Regions from separate parts of the Kaistia defluvii genome, predicted to be linked through region 1. Evidence: predicted binding sites of a transcription regulator. Region 1 holds the regulator's gene; the other holds the start of a gene.
What was found. Region 1 encodes PhoB, which activates phosphate uptake and scavenging genes when phosphate is short. Its sites were predicted from a motif close to TGTCATNNANCTGTCAT; they were not measured.

Region 1 (3,408 bases):
GACGGCCGGGTCGAGGCGGCGCTGACGCGCGGCGCGCTCTGGAACGAGGTCAAGGACAAGCTGCACACCAGCGGTCTCAGCCTCTCCGGCGGCCAGCAGCAGCGCCTCTGCATCGCCCGCACCATCGCGGTGCGGCCGGAAGTCGTGCTGTTCGACGAGCCCTGCTCGGCGCTCGATCCGATCTCGACCGCCAAGATCGAGGAACTGATCGACGAGCTGACGACCGATTACACGATCGCCATCGTCACCCACAACATGCAGCAGGCCGCCCGCGTCTCGGACTACACGGCCTTCATGTATCTCGGCGAGCTGATCGAGTTCGACGAGACCACGAAGATCTTCACCGCCCCGAGCGACAAGCGCACGCAGGACTACATCACCGGTCGCTTCGGCTAAGCCGGGCCACGGGTAGGAGCACGACATGTCCGAACACATCGTTTCCAAGTACGACGAAGAACTGAACGACGTCGCCCGCCGCATCGCCGAGATGGGCGGCATGGCCGAGCGTCTCGTCGACGTCGCGGTCGGCGCGCTGATGCGCGTCGATGCCGCGACCGCCCGCACCGTCATCGCGGACGACAAGAAGCTCGACGTGCTGCAGCGCGAATGCGAAGAGCGCGCCATCATGATCATCGCCCGGCGCCAGCCCATGGCGATGGACCTGCGCGAAGTCATCGCCGCGCAGCGCATCGCCAGCGATCTCGAGCGCATCGGCGACCTAGCCAAGAACATCGCCAAGCGCGTCATTGCGCTGGACGGCCACATCCAGTCCAAGCGCTTCAACACCGGCGTCGAGCACATGGCGCAGCTGTCGCTGGCGCAGCTCAAGGACGTGCTGGATTCCTACGCGACCCGCGACGTCGACCAGGCCTACCAGGTCTGGAAGCGTGACGAAGAAATCGACGCCATGTACACGTCGCTCTTCCGCGAGCTGCTGACCTACATGATGGAAGATCCGCGCAACATCACCTTCTGCACGCATCTCCTGTTCTGCGCCAAGAACATCGAGCGCATCGGCGACCATGCGACCAACATCGCCGAGACGGTCTATTATGTCGTCACCGGCCAGGTCCTGGCCGAGGATCGTCCCAAGCAGGATGAATCCAGCACGACCGCCGTCGCGTATGAGAAGAACTGACCCCTGCGTCAGGTTTACTGGGATATCCGTGAATGACGCCACGCGTTATGATCGTTGAGGATGAGGAGGCGCTGAGCCTCCTCCTCCGCTACAACCTCGAAGCCGAGGGCTATGCCGTCGAGGTGGTGCCGCGCGGCGACGACGCCGAGATGCGCCTGCTCGAAACCGTACCCGACCTGCTGCTGCTCGACTGGATGCTGCCGGGCATTTCCGGCATCGAGCTGTGCCGCCGCCTGCGGGCACGCGACGCGACCCGCACCCTGCCGGTGATCATGCTGACGGCGCGCGGCGAGGAACAGGAACGCATCCGGGGCCTCGCCACCGGCGCCGACGACTATGTCGTCAAGCCGTTCTCCGTGCCGGAACTGATGGCCCGCGTGCGCGCCATCCTGCGCCGCTCGAAGCCGGAGGTGATCGCCTCGCTGCTGCGCGCCGGCGACATCGAGCTCGACCGCGAGACGCACCGCGTCCGCCGCTCCGGCCGCGAGCTGCATCTCGGCCCGACCGAGTTCCGCCTGCTCGAATATCTGATGAAGAGCCCGGGCCGCGTGTTTTCCCGCGAGCAGCTGCTCGACGGCGTCTGGGGCCGCGACGTCTATGTCGACGAGCGCACGGTCGACGTGCATATCGGTCGGCTGCGCAAGGCGGTCAATCGCGGCCGCGTCAAGGACCCGATCCGCACGGTGCGCGGCTCCGGCTACTCCTTCGACGACCAGTTCGCGATGGCGTGAGGGGATCCCGTGGCCGCTTCCTGATGGGAGGGGCGGGGCAGTCTTCCGAAAATTCAGCCCAACCAAAAAGCCGCGTGGCCCTCCACGCGGCTTTTTGCATGCAACGAGCCAGGGCAGAAAAAAAGGCCGTGCGCCCCGGGGGAGGCGACACGGCCAGACTTGCATCGCAGTCCGACGGTGGGAGGAGGCCGTCAGCCGCGGCGCGGCGCAATCAGGCGCCGACAGCCTTCTTCTGGCGACGATCATGCACGGGCTGATAGGCAACCCGCGAATGATATTCGCAATAGGGAATGCCGGAATTCGAGCGCTGGCCGCAGAAGTGGAAATCCTCGGTGCTCGGATCGCCGATCGGCCACTTGCAGGTCTGCTCGGTCAGGGTGAGGATCGTCGCGTGCAGGCTGATCGGAACGACGACGTCGTCCGAACCAACTGCCCGGGGCACGCGCCGCGGCTCGGGTGCGATCTGGCTCATCGGCTTCAGGGCCGTGTTGCCGGCGACGAGTGGCCTGACGGGATTGGGGCGCCCTGTCGTGACCGAGCGTCCGTTGGTGGCAGCCGCGGGCTTGCGGGCGCGAGCGACCGGCGCCGTTGCCGGCTTGGCACGGCCGGAAAGGCTCAGCCGGTGTACCTTGCCGATGACCGCATTGCGCGTTACGCCGCCGAGTTCCGAAGCGATCTGGCTTGCGCTCAAGCCGTCGGTCCAGAGTTTTTTCAGCAACTCAACCCGTTCGTCCGTCCAAGTCATAGCGTGTCCTTGTCGGTCGGAGCGATACCCGGAATCCTGTCGCGGTCGTTCAGCCGGGATGCCGGACGACTGCGGACGCCATACAAGGGTCAGGGGGAGGTACCTGCTCGATATTTCGTGTCTTAACGAAAATTAAGATACTATATGGCGTGACTCGGTGACAAGAGTCGGAGGGATGGGTAGCGGCCGATCGGGCTGTTTTCCCCAACTTGCGACGGATTTCGGATCCATGAGTCTCGTCAATCGCTTAGCCGTCATGACCGCGCGCGAGCGGCGTTTTCATTGACACAAATCGTCACGACCGTGATATAAGGGCAACGCATAAAGGTGCTGCCCGGCGCGTTGGCCTCGGGCGGCACCTTTGATTTTTAAGCACCCATTTCCGTGGTTTCATCCGAAGGAGGGGATATGAGCGCCCCCGATACCAGCGTTAAAAAGACCTCGTCCAGCCTCTATGACACCTTTTCGCGTGCGCCGCTCGAGTTCGAGCGAGGCGAGGGGGCCTGGGTCTTTACGCGAGAGGGCGACGCTTATCTCGATTTCTCCGCCGGCATCGCGGTGAACACGCTTGGCCATGCCAATCCGATCCTGGTGCAGGCGCTGACCGAACAGGCCGGCAAGCTCTGGCACACCTCGAACCTGTTCCGGATCCCGGGCCAGGAGAAGCTTGCCGACACGCTGGTCGCCAATACCTTCGCCGACCGGGTCTTCTTCGCCAATTCGGGCGCCGAGGCCAACGAGGCCGCCATCAAGACGGCGCGGCGCTATCATTACGTCAACGGCCAGCCCGACCG
Region 2 (3,408 bases), on a different contig from region 1:
GGCGAGGCCGCGATCGTCGCCGCGTCGTCGCCGAGCGCGTAGTAGATCGCCGTCTGGTTCGGGCGGAAGGCGGCGACGATGTCCGCCAGGCTGCGCCAGCTGTCGCCGCCCGTGGTCGTCTTGAAGCGGGCCAGCTTGAACAGCGCGTCGCGGCGGTCGGGGGCCTCGTAGAGCCCTTCCTTGAGCACGGCGCCAAAGGCTTCCCAGACCTTGACGAAGCGCTCGGGATCGTCAGTCGCGAGCTTGTCGAGATCGGCCAGGACGCGATTGGTGACGCCCTTGCCGATTGCCTCGATCACCGGGTTCTTCTGCAGCATCTCGCGCGACAGGTTGAGCGGCAGGTCTTCCGAATCGATGACGCCACGCACGAAGCGCAGCCAGGGCGGCAGGATCTCGGCCTCGTCGGTGATGAAGACGCGGCGGACATAGAGCTTCACCCGGCCCTGCCGCTCGGGCTCGAACAGGTCGAACGGCCGCGAGGACGGCACGAACAGCAGCACCGAATATTCCGTCCGCCCTTCGGCGCGGTAATGGATGGTGACGGCTGGCTCGTCGAAGCGGCCGCCGACATGGCCGTAGAATTCCTTGTATTCCTCTTCCGTCACGGCCGATTTCGGCTTGCGCCAGAGCGCGCTGCCGTCGGCCAGCGACTCCTCGGTGCCGTCGGCGAGCTTCAGCACGATCGGCACGGGCACATGGGCGGAGTAAGCCGTGACGATGCGCTCGATCGTGTCGGTCTCGGCGTAGCTGGCATTGTCGGGGTTGAGATGCAGCACGATGCGCGTGCCGCGCGCCGGCGCGTCGGCGAGATCCGCCGGCTCGATCTCATAGGCGCCCTTGCCGTCAGAGCTCCAGCGCCAGGCCTCGTCCGAGCCGGCCTTGCGTGAGACGACGGAAACCTTGTCGGCGACCATGAAGGCGGAATAGAAGCCGACGCCGAACTGGCCGATCAGCGCCGACCCCTTCGCGCCGTCACCGGCCTTTTCAAGGAAGGCGCGGGTGCCGGACTGGGCGATCGTGCCGAGATTGTCGATCAGCTCCTGCCGGTCCATGCCGATGCCATTGTCGGCGATGACCAGGCTCGGCGCTTCCTTGTCGGCCTCGATGACGATCTGGAAGGCATCGCCGCCCTCGATCAGCTTCGGATCGGACAGGGACAGCGTACGCAGCTTCTCGCAGGCGTCGGCGGCATTGGAGATGAGTTCGCGCAGGAAGACGTCGCGATTGGAATAGACCGAATGCACCATCATGTGCAGCAGGCGCGAGACCTCGGCCTCAAACGTGCGGGTCTCGGCGGCGGGCTTGTTTTCAGACACGCTTTTCTCTCCGGTATTGTCGGCGTCCCGGCGCGAGGTCGATGCCTGGGCGGCTGGCGCCATCGGGCGTCGTCGCTCACGCGGGCGGCGCTGATATCGCCGGTCGCCGGCCGAGTTTCAAGGCCGGAGGCCCCTGCCTGGCGTCCAGGCAAAGAAAAAGGCCGGCAGAGCCGACCTCAGGAACCTTTTGGGAGGGGAATGCAATTCGACGACTGACTAACTTCGAAGGTGGTCCGGCTCAACTGAGGACCCCGGGGGGCTGGGGGGCTGAGAAATTCCGAAGCCTTGGCCAAGCCGGACCGTTCGAAGCGATGGTGTGATATTGCCGGGCCAATGCGGCCGGTGCCGGGCCGAAAAAGGGCGGAATAAAGGAATTTTACACGCCTCCTTCACGGCTTCGTGAGGTTCGTCCGGGCCCGTAGGAAACGGCGAGTCGCGTCTTTCCTTGGTCCGGCGGACGAGCCGCGCCTTGCCAGCTTGGCCGAACGGAGCGATCATGACCGCTCGATGACAATGCGGCTCGCTGCAGGAGGCGCCATTGAGCGAAGGTGAAGACAAGGCGGGATCCGGTGGCAGCGCCACGCTGGTGTCGCTGATCCCACCGGAGACGGCGAAGTCCGTTCCCCTGATTGCTTTCAACCGACTCGAGCTGAACGAGATCCTGCGTGTCTATGGGCGCATGGTGGCGGCCGGCGAGTGGCGCGACTACGCGATCGATCATTTGCGCGACAAGGCGGTGTTCTCGATCTTCCGCCGTTCGTCCGAGATGCCGCTCTACAAGGTCGTCAAGGATCCGGAACTGCGCAACCGCCAGGGCGCATACGCCGTGATCGCCACCGGCGGCTACATCATGAAGCGCGGCCATGATCTGCGACAGGTTCTGGCGGTGCTGGACACTAAGCTCAAGGTCGTCCAGAGCTAGGGCAACCGCTTCGCGAAGGGTACGCCGCGCGAACGGGGCTAAGGCGTTTGTCTTTCGGGAAGCGCCGCCGCCTGTGGCTGCTGTCCATCAGTCGGCCGGAGGCTCGTCACTGCCGTCGCCGAGCGCACGCTGCATCAGCACGCTGTCCAGCCAGCGGCCATGCTTCCAGCCGACATTCTCGAAAATGCCGACCAGCCGGAATCCCTGCGCCGCATGCAGCCGGATCGAGGCCTGGTGGCTGGAATCGCCGATCACGCCGACCATCTGGCGGAATCCGGCCACGGTGGCCGCCGCGATCAGTTCCGTCAGCAGCCGCTTGCCGACGCCGAGCCCCTGCGCCTTGGGCTCCAGATAGATCGAGTCCTCGACCGTGAAGCGATAGCCCGGCCGCGGCCGATAGGGCCCCGCATAGGCGTAACCGAGGATTTCCCCGCCGCCTTCCGCCACCAGATAGGGGTGGTCGCCATCCACCAGGACCTCGTGCCGACGCCGCATCTCCGCTTCGTCCGGCGGGTCGAGTTCGAAGCTCGCCGTGCCGAACCGCACCCAGTGCGAGTAGATCCCGGTGATCGCTTTCAGATCGTTGACGCAGGCCGGGCGGATGTAGAGATCGTCGGGGAGGGGAGACATTGGCGAGGCACTCGAATGCTGCGAGCTCCAGCGCGGCCAGGACTTCGCCGCGCGCTCGCGAAAAAACACATAAAAAAGGGCGCAGCCTTGGCCGCGCCCTTAGATTGGGGTCTCGATCGCGCCTTAGCGGCGGTCGCCGAACAGGCGGAGCATCATCAGGAACAGGTTGATGAAGTCGAGATAGAGCGTCAGCGCGCCCATGATCGCCTTGCGGCCGGCAACCGTGCCATCGTCGCCGACATAGTACATTTCCTTGATCTTCTGCGTGTCATAGGCGGTGAGGCCCACGAAGATCAGCACGCCGAGGATCGAGATCGCGAAGCCAAGCGCCGACGATCCGATGAAAATGTTGACGATCGAAGCGATGATGATGCCGATCAGGCCCATGAACAGGAACGAGCCCATTCCGGTCAGATCGCGCTTCGTGGTGTAGCCGTACAGGCTCATCGCGCCGAAGGTGGCGGCGCTGATGAAGAACACCTGCGTGATCGACTGCGCCGTGTAGACGGCGAAGATCGAGGACAGCGAGACGCCCATCAG

Region 2: a site for PhoB is predicted at 1,813-1,829, ahead of ABIE08_RS22165 (DUF2794 domain-containing protein). Genes of this name have one in related genera too.

The regions. Positions count from the first base shown of each region.
Region 1 is NZ_JBEPSM010000002.1:142,508-145,915, forward strand. Features, by position in the region: gene pstB (phosphate ABC transporter ATP-binding protein PstB) at 1-396, shown strand, start outside; gene phoU (phosphate signaling complex protein PhoU) at 422-1,138, shown strand; gene phoB (phosphate regulon transcriptional regulator PhoB) at 1,171-1,869, shown strand; gene ABIE08_RS13680 (GcrA family cell cycle regulator) at 2,081-2,614, opposite strand; gene ABIE08_RS13685 (aspartate aminotransferase family protein) at 3,023-3,408, shown strand, end outside.
Region 2 is NZ_JBEPSM010000004.1:432,727-436,134, reverse strand. Features, by position in the region: gene htpG (molecular chaperone HtpG) at 1-1,316, opposite strand, end outside; gene ABIE08_RS22165 (DUF2794 domain-containing protein) at 1,855-2,238, shown strand; gene ABIE08_RS22160 (GNAT family N-acetyltransferase) at 2,326-2,868, opposite strand; gene ABIE08_RS22155 (Bax inhibitor-1/YccA family protein) at 2,992-3,408, opposite strand, start outside.